One region of the Brevibacterium sp. R8603A2 genome, then DNA from elsewhere that is predicted to be linked to it. Evidence: predicted binding sites of a transcription regulator. Region 1 holds the regulator's gene; each other region holds the start of a gene.

Region 1 (4,087 bases):
TGTCGGTCAACGCCTTCGACTGCCTCGGCTCGAAGTGCCCGGTGTTCGAGGAGTGCTACGCGGAGCGGGCGAAGATCGCCGCGGCCGCAGCCGACCTCGTCGTCACCAACCATGCGCTGCTCGCGATCGACGCCTTCGGGGACCACGCGGTGCTGCCCGAGCACGACGCCGTCGTCATCGACGAGGCCCACGAGCTGCGCGACCGGGTGACGAACGCGCTCTCCGGTTCGCTCACCGTCGCCATGCTCCACGCCGCCGCGCAGGCCGCGCGGAAGAACACCGCCGTGCAGGACGGGGTGATCGGGCTCCTCGAGACCGCCGCCTCCGCCTTCGACAAGGCGCTCCAGGCGACCACCGAGGGGTTGCTCCAGGTCTGGCCCGGAGCGCTCACCACCGCCGTCATCGCCGTCCGCGACGCCGCCCGGCAGATCATCGCCGAGGCCGGTCGCGGCACCGAGTCCAAGGAGGCCGACGCCGGCCTGCAGATGGCCCGGGCCCGCCTCCAGGAGGTGTTCGAGCTCGCCGAGCGGATGAGCGAGCTCGCCGACAACGACGTCACCTGGGTCACCCGCTCGACCTTCCGGGAGACGGAGACCGTCTCCCTCGTCGTCGCTCCGCTCAGCGTCGCCGGCACCATGCGCAACGGGATCTTCGCCGAGTCCACCGTCGTCGCCACCTCGGCGACCCTGGCACTCGGCGGCCGGTTCGAGCCCGTGGCCGCCTCGCTCGGCCTCGCCGGTCCCGAGGCGCCCCGGTACGACGCGATCGACGTCGGCTCCCCGTTCGACTATCCCAAGCAGGCGATCCTCTACGTCGCCTCCGGGCTGCCCCGACCGGCGCGCAGCGGGCTCAACGAGGAGATGATCGCCGAGCTGCGCGAGCTCGTCACCGCCTCACGCGGCGGTGCGCTCGGACTGTTCTCCTCCCGCTTCGCCGCCGAGCAGGCCGCGACGGCCCTGCGCGAGACGCTCGACACCCCGGTGCTGCTCCAGGGGGAGGAGTCGCTCGCCGCGCTCGTCGCTCGATTCTCCGCGGAGGACGACACCTCGCTGTTCGGCACGATGTCGCTGTGGCAGGGGGTCGACGTGCCGGGCCGCACATGCCGGCTCGTCGTCATCGACCGGATCCCGTTCCCGCGCCCCGACGACCCCCTCACCCGTGCGCGCACGCAGGCCGCCGAGCGGAACCGCGCCAACGGCTTCATGACGGTCAGCGCCACCCACGCCGCGCTCCGGCTCGCGCAGGGGGTCGGCCGGCTCATCCGTACCACCGACGACCGCGGCGTGGTCGCCGTGCTCGACTCCCGGCTGCGCACCGCGCGTTACGGAGGCTTCCTCGCCGATTCGCTGCCCCCGATGTGGCGCACCGAGGACGGCGCGGCCGTGCGCTCCGCCCTCTCCCGCCTCGCCGAGCAGGACTGAGGCCGACCGCCGGGGTACGACGAGGGCGGGATCAGACGAAGTCTGGGTGGGGCGCGGCCGGGCACGACGAGGGCGGAGCACCGATCGGTGCTCCGCCCTCGTGACGCTGCGGACGCGCTGTGCGGTCGGTGTCCAGCAGACCTCAGACCCGCCGGATGACCGCGGTGACGATGCCCATGATCGTGGCGTGGTCGCCGTCGATCGGGTCGTAAATCGGGTTCTGCGGCAGCAGCCACTGCTTGCCGCCGCTGCGCTTGAGCGTCTTGACCGTGGCCTCGTCGTCGAGGAGTGCCGCGACGATCTCGCCGTTCTCCGCCGACTGCTGGCGCCGTACGACCACCCAGTCGCCGTCGCAGATCGCGGCGTCGATCATCGAGTCGCCGGCGACCTGGAGGAGGAAGAGGTCACCGGAGCCGACGACCTGGGTGGGCAGGGCGAAGACGTCCTCGACCGCCTGCTCCGCGGTGATCGGGCCGCCGGCGGCGATCCGCCCGAGCACCGGCACCATCGCCGTGTTCGCCGAACCGGGTTCGGCGGCCGGCGGGGCCTCCTCGGCCGGGTTGACGATCTCGATCGCACGGGGGCGCTTGGGATCGCGGCGCAGGTAGCCGAGGCGCTCGAGCTGGGAGAGCTGGTGGGCGACGCTCGACAGCGACGCCAGACCGGCGGCCTTGCCGATCTCGCGCATGCTCGGCGGGTAGCCGTTGGTGTACACGGCCGACTCGATCGTCTCGAGGACGAGCCGCTGGCGCGGGGTGAGGCGCTGGTCCCCGGCGGCGGCCGAGCCCTCGGGGAGCTCGACGATATCGGCCTGGGTGGCGCGGAAGTCCTCGATCTCGTCGACGACGGCGTCATTGCGCGGGCGTCCTCTGGGGCGTCGTGATTGGGGGCTCATTCCTCTTCCCTTCCCGTTCCTCTCACCGTGCTGCACGACCGGAGCGTCGTGGGCTCCGGTCCCGACCGCGAGGCCGTGTCCGTGCCCGGTGCAACACTTCGAACATAGCCGATCGCGACGTCGTTCGAATCCATTTTCACACACGTGTTCGAGAAATAGTGGACATCCGTTCGATTGTTGTGTTCAATAGTACATGAGTTCGAATCCCCGGACCGCAGTCGCCGCGCATCATCAGTTCGGCGCACCGGCCGGCCTCGGGATCGATGAAGAGGAGGACACCCCATGTCTGCAAACACCGCACCCGCACCCGCACCCGCGGCCGCCACCGTGCTCACCCCGCGCGGTCGCCGCGCCCTGCGCCTGGCCCGCACCCTCGGTCTGGCCCTGTGCGCGCTCGTCATCGGGATCGTCATCACGCTGAGTTCCGGGGCCCAGGCCTCCGCCGGGTCCGCCGCCGGCGCCCCGGCCGGTGCGGGCTTCGACACCGTCGTCGTCGAGGAGGGCGACTCGCTGTGGTCGATCGCACAATCGGTCTCCGGCGGCCAGGACACCCGTGACGTCGTCCTCGACATCGTCGAGGTCAACGGACTCGACCGTCAGGTGGTCCACCCCGGGCAGGAGCTCGCCGTCCCCGGACGATAGACTTCTGCGGTGACGACTCTCGATGATCTCCCGCTCCGGGACGACCTGCGCGGCCGGTCCCCGTACGGCGCCCCGCAGCTCGACGTCCCCGTCCGGCTCAACGTCAACGAGAATTCCCATCCCGTCCCCGCGGAGGTCGTGAGCGCGCTCGAGCACGAGCTCTCCGCGGTGCTCCACGACCTCAACCGCTACCCCGACCGCGAGTTCGACCGCCTGCGCTCCGCGCTCGCCCACTACCTCGACGGGGTGCTCGAGCGTCAGGGAGGCCCTGCCGCCGGAACCGCCGCGCCCGAGCGCACCGACTCCGAGCGCAGTGCCACCGAGAACACCGGCACCGGGCGCATCGACCCGGCGCAGATCTGGGCGGCGAACGGATCGAACGAGGTCCTTGCCCACATCCTCCAGGCCTTCGGCGGTCCGGGCCGCACCGCGCTCGGCTTCACCCCGAGCTACTCGATGCATCCGCTCATCACCGCGTCGACCGGCGCCGTGTGGATCGCCGTCGACCGCGAGGCGGACTTCGGGATCAGCGTCGAGTCCGCGGTGGCCGCCGTGCGCGAGCACCGGCCCGACGTCGTGTTCCTCTGCACCCCGAACAACCCCACCGGCAACGGTCTCGACCTCGCCGTCGTCGAAGCCGTGCTCGCCGCGAGCACCGGCATCGTCATCGTCGACGAGGCCTATGCCGAATTCGCGCGACCCGGATTCCGCACCGCGCTCACGCTCCTCCCGGACCACCCCCGGCTCATCGTGTCGCGCACGATGAGCAAGGCCTTCGCCTTCGCGGGCGTGCGCCTCGGGTACGCCGTCGCACACCCGGCCGTGATCGACGCGCTGCGCCTCGTGCGGCTGCCCTACCACCTGTCCGCGCTGACACAGGCCGCCGCCTGCGCCGCGCTCGCCCACGCCCCCGCACTGCTCGCCACCGTCGACGCGCTCGTCGAGCAGCGCGAGCGCATGGCCGCCGCCCTGCTCGACGCCGGCTTCACCGTGGTGCCGAGCGACTCGAACTTCCTCCTGTTCGGCGGCATCGCCGAGCCCCACGCCCTGTGGCAGGACCTCCTCGACGCCGGCGTCCTCGTCCGCGACACCGGGATCCCCGGTCACCTGCGCGTCAACGCCGGCACCG
Region 2 (4,087 bases), on a different contig from region 1:
TCACCACGATGTCCAAGGTCGGCGGCGTCCTCGCCGCCTCCGTGCTCGCACTCACCGCCTGCGGCGTCTCGAACGAGGGCGGAAATTCCGGAGGAGGCGGAGACGAGACCGCCGCCGGCGGCGGCTCCGAGGTCGACTGGTCCGACTGCACTCCGGGTGAGGAGTCCGCGGACACCAGCTCGATGGAAGCCGATTCGGACACCGACATCACCATCGGCGCCTTCGACGGCTGGGACGAGTCCTTCGCCGCGGCCCACCTCTACAAGTACCTCCTCGAACAGGACGGCTACACCGCCGACGTCCAGTCGTTCCAGGCCGGGCCGGGCTACACCGGCCTCGCCGAGGGCGACATCGACGTCATCCTCGACGGCTGGCTGCCCCTGACCCACGCCGACTACCTCGAGCAGTACGGCGAGGACATCGAGGCGCACGGGTGCTGGTACGACAACGCCAAGCTCACGCTCGCCGTGAACGAGGACTCGCCGGCCCAGTCGATCGCCGACCTCGCGGAGATGGGCGACGAGTACGGCAACCGGATCGTCGGCATCGAGGCGGGCGCAGGCCTGACGAAGACCACCGAGGAGTCCGCCATCCCGACGTACGGCCTCGAGGACTACGAGTTCATCGTGTCGTCGACCCCGGCGATGCTCTCGGAACTCAAGAAGGCGACCGACAGCGGGGACAACATCCTCGTCACCCTGTGGCGTCCGCACTGGGCCTACGACGCCTTCCCGGTCCGTGACCTCGAAGATCCCGAGGGTGCGATGGGCGAGGCCGAGCTCATCTACAACTTCACCCGCTCCGGATTCAGCGACGACCACCCGAAGGCCGGTCAGCTGCTGAAGAACCTCGTCATCGACGACGAAGCCCTCTCCAGCCTCGAGAACGTCATGTTCTCCGAGGAGAACTACAACGGTGAGGACCTCGACGGTGCCGTGGAGGAGTGGGCCGGCGACAACGCCGAGTTCTTCGAGAACTGGAAGTCGGGCTCGATGGCCGGCTGATCCCGACCCGACCGACGAGGAACGGCCCTGCAGCGTCACGCTGCAGGGCCGTTCCGTGTGCAGGGCCGTTCCGACAGCTGCTCTCCACAGCATCCGGTGGATGAATCCTGCCGCGCGAAACTCTGTTCGAATATACCCTTGCACTGTTCGATTCCATCGGCTAGCATGGTCGTATGATTCGAACACATTATTCATTCGATGACGATTGGATCGGAATGCGTAGAGGAAGCGACGGCGATGCTCACTGTGCATGAGCCCACGGGCTACCGCAGCCGCCACACGCGTCCTTCACCGGCGCTGGTCTCCGAATCGGACCTCAGCGCGATCACCGCAGGCTTTCCCGAGGTCCTCGAATCGATCACCGCCATCACCCGCCTCGCGGCCGACATCCGGGCGCACGCCCGCAGCCTCAGCGCGTCGGACATGCTCGCCGGTCTGCGTGGGATCGAGGACCTGCGTCGCCGCCTCGATGGCCTGTCGGCCGAACTCACCGCCCAGTTCTCCCGTGAATCCGATACCGCTGCCTATGGCGCGCGCAGCACTCGCTCGCTGCTGCGGGAGAAGCTGCGCATCTCCGGCGGGGAGGCGCAGAGGCGGCTGCGACTGTCGGAGGCAGTCGGTTCGCGTACGAGCCTGACCGGGGAGAGCATGGAACCGGAGATGCCCGCACTCGCCGAAGGCATCCACTCCGGCACCTTCTCCGCCTGCCAGGTCACCGGTGCCGCCCGGGTCGCACACGAACTGCCGTCGACGGTGTGGGAAGCCGAAGCTCCGACGATCGACCGGCTGTTCGCCGAGAACCTCAACACGGTGCAGGTCGCCGACATCCCCACCCTCAACCGACGGGTGCTCGATCGCCTCGATCCGGATGGGGAGATGCCGAGCGAGCGCACGCACCCCGACCGCTACCACGTGACGCTGTCCTCGCGGAAGAACGGCGACTGGTCGCTCACCGGACTGCTCACTCCCGCGACCGGCACCGCCCTGCACGCACTGCTCACCGACCGGTCCGCCGACCGCGCGGACCAGCGCTCAGGGGATCCGCGATCAGGCACGCCAGGATCGATTGACGCGGGCTCCTGCGAATCCTCACCCCCGAGCGGTGGTGACGGAGCCTCACCCCCGAGCGGTGGTGACGGAGCCTCACCCCCGAGCGGTGGTGACGGAACGACCGCAGACATCCCTCCGCGCACAGCAGAAGCAGCAGATTCACCCGCCGGATGGAGCTTCCTCACTCCATCGGCCACGGGTGTCACGCGGGACGGAGAGCCGGCCCATCATCATGTGGAGCCTGATCGCCGCCCCGACGGCGTCCGCCGGCACGAGCGCTTCTCACAGCTCATGACCTCCGTCGCCCGTGATCGCACGCAGCACGGCCCCGGGTTCGCTCTCATCGTCAGCGCGACAGCAGAGCAGATGGCCCGGGGCCGCGGAGAGGTCGAGACCCAGGCCGGGACCCCGATCCGGCTCGAGGATCTGCTCGCGCTGTCAGCCGGCGGTCAATTCTTCTACCACTCGACCAAGCCGGGCACCGAGAAGGTCGAGATGCGCACCGAGAACCGCTTCGCGAACAAGAAGCAGATGGTCTGCCTCACCGCACGCGACCACGGGTGCACCTTCCCCGACTGCGACATGCCCGCCGGCTGGTGCGACGCCCACCACATCGTTCCCCACGCCCGCGGAGGGCCGACCGACACCGAGAACCTCACCCTCGTCTGCGCCTTCCACCACCACCAGCACGAGCGATGGGGCTGGGAGGCCGTGATGATCGACGGGCTGCCCGCCTGGCGCCCGCCGGGATATCTCGATGCCTTCCGCGAACCGGTCTTCCACTCCCGCTTCCGCGCTCGGCTCCTCGAGCTCCCCGCCGCACTCGTCAGCACCCCGTCCGGAGCGAACGGCAGAGAGGAAGCACGCCGACGATCATGGGACGACGATGTGCCGCCGTTCTGAGAGCGTGGGGTCGCTCAGCTCTGTGCGCGTGCGGTCCCTCAGATCTGAGAGCGGGTGTCACTCAGTCCTGAGCGCGTGCAGTCGCTCAAAGCGCGGGCCGGTCGCTCAAGGAGACAGAGCGTCACATCCGCAGCCAGACGTCGGCGACGTCCTTGATCATCGCGCCGGACTCCTCGGCGTCGGAGAGCCACTCGACCGGCGTACCGGAAAGATCGCGGGTGCCATCGGCGAGGACGATCACATCGAAGTTGCACGCCAGCGCCGCCATCGCGGTGTGACGGATGGCCTCCTGGACGTCGACGCCGCCGATGATGATCCGGTCGACCGCGAGGTCATGGAGACCCGCCGCCAGATCATCGACACCGTCGAATGCGTCGGCGGACTCCGACACCAGGCCCAGGTCGTCCCCGACCTCGAACACCGACTCCGGCAGCTCCGGGGCGCCCGGCGCCACGGGTGCCGACACGAACGCCACGACCCCGCCGGTGGCCCGTGCACGGGAGATCAGATCAGCGATGACCTCGGTGATGCCCGTCGCCTCCGCGCGCGTCTCCTCCGTGTTCATCACCATGAGTGCGTCCATGGGATTAGCATGCCATAGTGAGGCATCACCCGATCGGCGCGGACATTCGGCCCCATCCCGGGGCGGCGGACACGCGGATCCACGCTCGACCGGGCGGCACACGAGGAGGCACAGGATGTCCGACCCGAGCGACGAGGCGCCTCCCGGTCCCGGCGGAATGCCGGGCGGCTCCGCGCCGGGAGAGTCACCTCGACGCCCCGACACCGCCTCGACCTCCGGCACCTTCGTCCTCTACACCGACGGCGAGGACTCGACTCACCTCTCCACGATCACCGAGGCCGCCGATGCGCTCGCCGCGGCACCCGCCAACCCCGACGCCCCGCCGTTCCTGTGGATCGACATGCTCCGACCCACCGACGCCGAGCTCGCCGAGCTCGCCGCACGCTTCGACCTCCACCCGCTGGCCGTCGAGGACGCCGTGGAAGCCCATCAGCGCCCCAAGTACGAGCGCTACGGCTCCACCGACTTCATGGTCCTGCGCCCGGCGGCGCCTCGGCCCGGACGCCGACCTGCGCACTCCCCCGTGAACCGGTTCGCCGAGGCGCCC
Region 3 (4,087 bases), on a different contig from region 1:
GGTGATGCGCGCGGCTTCGCGATCGGCGGGCCTGTCGGCCGGTGTGGTGGTGTGGGTGATGCCGTGGGCGAATTGCCAGCAGATGAGTCCGTCGGCGGTGCGGTGCAGGCGCAGGATCCGTTCGGTCTTCATCTGGTGGTGCTGCTTGCACAGGGGGTGGAGGTTGTCGAAGTCCGTCCGCCCGCCACGAGCAGGAGCGGCGTGGTCGAAGGGGGTGATGTGGTCGGCCTCGCTGGTCTCGGCCCGCCGCGTGCAGCCCGGGGCGGTGCACCAGGCCCAGGTCTGGTTCAGCGTGGTGCGCATCCCGGCCGGCAGCGTGTAGGACTGCGCGATCTCGGGGCAGATGGCGCCGGTGGTGGGGTCGGTGAGGATGCGGATGAATTTCTCCGACCCGGCGGCGAGTCTGCGGGCGAGGTCGGCGGGGATGGGGGTGCCGTCGGACCAGGTGCCGGGCAGTGTGGCGTGTCCGGTGAGGGTGAGGAAGGGGACGGTGATGACGACGGTGGCCTGTCTGCGCAGCCAGTCCTGATTCGACGGACACGTCACCGTGACATGTTGCCGCACGCGCCCGTCCGGGCCTGCTTCACCTGCATCGGTATCACCGGTGGAGGGGAAGAGTCCTGGATTCGGATCTGCGGTACTCCCCTCAGCAGTGAACGCGCCTGCGTCCTGGCTGCAGGCGTCGTCGGAACCGGCGGTGTCGTTCGGGGTGGTGATCTCGACGTGGGTGCTCGGGGCGGTGGCGGTGAGGAGGTCGAACATCAGCTGCGGGATGGTGCGGTCGTCTGCGATCTGCGCCCCGGCCGGGAGCTGCTCACCGAACGTCGAGGCGTGGGCGGCCCGGATCGCGCGGGCGGTGGCCTCGAGGCGGCGGTGCAGGGCGTGCAGGGGCTCGAGGGGACCGGTGAGGAGTAGACGTCCTTCCCGGGCATCGCTGCGCCAGAAATCGACCCGCCGGTTCTCCCGCACTTGCTCCTCCTGCTCCTCGTCATCGGTGAGCATCCGGATGAGCTCGTTGACCGCCCGGCAATAGGCTTCCCACGACAGATCGGGACGCAGTGCGGTGATCCCCGCATCGAGCGCTGCGAGTTTCTCATCCCCGAGTCGGTGAGCGCGGCGGGCGGCGTACTGCAGGCGTTCGTAGCGCAGGATTCCGGTGGTGGCGCGGTCGTGGCAGGCCCGCAGGCTGAACGTCGCGATGAGTGCTTCGCGGGCGGCGGTGTAGGCGCGTGTGATGGTGGTGTCGAGGACCGCGGCGAGACAGGTGAGGTGTTCGCCGGTGACGCGTTCGAGCACCCAGTGGGCGAGCGACCCATCGGCAGGCAGGCCGTAGCGGTCCCGCCCGCACCCCGGGCAGCCGGTTCCGGTGCAGGTGGTGCAGTCGGGGGTGGGGGTGAGGTCGAGGCATTCCTCGATGATGGTATCGGCGATGAGCTGCATCCGGGCGAGCATCACCCGATCATGGGCGGCCACCGAGTCCCGCAGCCGAATGAGTGCAGGACGCTCTCCGAAGGGGTGACCGGCAGGGTCGCGGGGATCGGGGTCGCCGGGGTCGGTGCTGTCGGGGTGGACGGTGGGTGCGGTCATCGGAGGTCACCTCCTTCGGGGACGGGTGTCGGGAATCGATCGGGGAACGGGTACGGGACAGTGGATACTGGGGTTTGGTCGGGTGTGCTGTGCGAGTGGTTCCAGGCTATCGGGACCCACGGACACAGAATGGGCTGAAAGCGTCGAAAAGCCGTGTTATCCACAGGGTGTTCGATATTAATCTGAATATTCTTTCGCCTGCATCATCGATTGTGGAAACCCATTCCACTCTGCGCAGGGACGCCGCTAGAAATGAAGGGTCAGATTGCGAGGCGAGCAATCCGACAGCCACAGATGGACCCTGCCGGATCCGACCGCACGGATCGGCTCCATGACACAGCCCCGGACGACTCCCCCGATACGAGGACAGCTCTGCCCGGTTCACGGCGCCCCCGGCACCACGACAGCCCGACCCAGCGCGCGAGCCCCATGACTGGAGATATCCAGAGAACGTACGCGACTCCCCGGCTTCCCGAAACCGCGAGCAACTGCGGGCAATATCTCCGGTCGGCCCAAACACAGCCCCGGACGACTCCCCCGACCTGAGGACACCTCGGTCCGGTTCATGGTTCCCGGGCCTCACGGTTCCCCGACTCGTCACCCGGCCGAGACCGCCGAGCGGCACAGGCACCGGCAGGCGCATTCAGTCAGTCTCCCCACCCGGTGACTCAAGACAGCGCCTCACGGTGACGCTCGAAGATGGCGACTCGAGCGGGCGCCTCAAGGTGGCAGTTCGAACTGGCAGCTCGAACCGGCGACTCGAGCCGCCGCGCCTCAAGCCGCCGCGCCTCGGACCCAGCGCGCCCGCCCCGCGCCTACAGCGCGTCGGGGTCGTCGACGCGGACCGCGACGATGTCGGCTCCGCGCATCGACCGCGATGCGACCTCTGCGGCGAGGCGCGTCGTCACTGCGCGGCCGTCGGCGATCGTGAAGCCCACGACGACCGAGTACGGCTCGTCCTCCGCGATGAGCTCGCGCACCTCGGCGGTCTCCCGCAGCACCGCGATGACCTCTCCCACGGCCTCGCGCCCGCCGCTGATCGTCACCGTCCGCGCCGCCGGCGGCAGCCCGAGCGCGGCCCGGTCCGCGGACTGCTCCGCCGCCCACGGGATGGGCTCGAACCGGCTCACCACACGCTGCACCGCCTCGTCCTCGTCGAGCAGCAGCACCCGGCCACCCGCGGAGTGCGATCGCACGAGCGAGGCACCGCGCAGGCGACGCGCGATCGCCTGCTCCGTCGAACGGAGCCCCGGCCCCGGCCACAGCGTGTCGAGCAGCAGCGCCGAGGCGTACCCGCCTTCGACATAGGGCTCCGCACCGGTCGTCGCGACGACGATGCTCGGCTCCGGATCCACCGCGCCGAGCACCCGGTCACCGCCGGACCGGACGATGAGTGCGCCCGGGAACGCCCTTCCGAGCTCCTCGTACACCTTGTCGAGCCCGCTCACCACCGAGCGCACGGCGGTCGCGGAGCACTCCCGGCACGTCACCGAATCGGCCCGGTACCCGCATCGCCGGCACGCGAAGGGGCCCAGGATCGAGGCGGCGGTGAGCTTCGACTCGCACTGCGGACAGCGGGTCACCGTCCGACAGCGGGCGCACGCGATGACCGGCAGATAGCCCGCACGCGGCACCTGGACGAGCACCGCACCCGGCGCCGACGGCGCCCGGCGCGAGCGGCCGAGCGCATCGCGGACGAGCTCGAAGGCACGAGGCGGGAGGCGGCCGGCGGAGCCCGGGTCGCCGTCGGGGTCGGGCACGAACACGAGCGGAGCCGCCTGCCGACGGAGCTCGCGCGGGGCCACGATGTCCCCCACCCAGCCGGAGTGGACGAGGTGCTGTGTCTCCACGCTCCGCCCGTAGTCGAGGAGCAGCAGCGCGGACCCCTCGAGCTGCACCCGGGTGAGGAGCACCTCACGGGCGTGCGGGTAGGGCGCGCGCTGCTCGAGGTAGGAGCCGTCGGCGTCGTCGAAGCAGATGACGAGTCCCGGGTCCGGCAGCGGCGCGAAGGCCGCGGCCCGGGTGCCGATGACGAGGCGCGCGCGCCCGGTGAGTGCGGACACCCACGCGTCCCAGCGCTCCTCCTGACCCTGGTCCGCCGAGAGCCGGACCGTGACCGGGGCGAGGTCGCCGAGGCGCGCCTCGAGCGCGGCGAGCTCCCGGTGGTCGGGCACGAGCCAGAGCACGCTGCGCCCTGCGGCGAGGACGGGAGCGGCGGCCCGCAGGCCGAGGTGGATCCATCCGGTGCCGGGATCGTTGCCGGGCAGCACGGCGCAGGCGGCGCGCGGCCCGCGCACCGCACCCGCATCACCATCCGTACCCGCGTCATCCTCCGGGCCCGGCTCCGCGGCCCAGGATTCGAGCGCGGCGAGGTAGTCGTGGAAGGCCGGCGGCTCGTCGGCGCGCGGGGTGACCTCCCCGGCCACCTGGACGAGCGCGGGCTCCGAGAGCAGGCGCTCGGGCCGGCCGAGCGCGCGCTTCTCTGCACGGGCGTGGCGCG

Evidence for each region. Region 1 encodes LexA, which represses DNA repair genes until DNA is damaged. Its sites were predicted from a motif close to TCGAACANNTGTTCGA; they were not measured.
Region 2: MTQ12_RS03855 (HNH endonuclease signature motif containing protein) is a predicted target of LexA. The motif match lies at 1,119-1,134, and genes of this name have one in related genera.
Region 3: MTQ12_RS05640 (HNH endonuclease signature motif containing protein) is a predicted target of LexA. The motif match lies at 1,731-1,746, and genes of this name have one in related genera.

The regions. Positions count from the first base shown of each region.
Region 1 covers NZ_JALLGN010000002.1:52,767-56,853, reverse strand. Annotated here, with positions in the region: gene MTQ12_RS02595 (ATP-dependent DNA helicase) at 1-1,421, shown strand, start outside; gene lexA (transcriptional repressor LexA) at 1,564-2,316, opposite strand; gene MTQ12_RS02585 (LysM peptidoglycan-binding domain-containing protein) at 2,599-2,958, shown strand; gene MTQ12_RS02580 (histidinol-phosphate transaminase) at 2,968-4,087, shown strand, end outside.
Region 2 covers NZ_JALLGN010000003.1:67,176-71,262, forward strand. Annotated here, with positions in the region: gene MTQ12_RS03850 (glycine betaine ABC transporter substrate-binding protein) at 1-1,004, shown strand, start outside; gene MTQ12_RS03855 (HNH endonuclease signature motif containing protein) at 1,242-2,957, shown strand; gene MTQ12_RS03860 (isochorismatase family protein) at 3,079-3,540, opposite strand; gene MTQ12_RS03865 (magnesium and cobalt transport protein CorA) at 3,656-4,087, shown strand, end outside.
Region 3 covers NZ_JALLGN010000004.1:198,302-202,388, forward strand. Annotated here, with positions in the region: gene MTQ12_RS05640 (HNH endonuclease signature motif containing protein) at 1-1,587, opposite strand, end outside; gene MTQ12_RS05645 (primosomal protein N') at 2,403-4,087, opposite strand, start outside.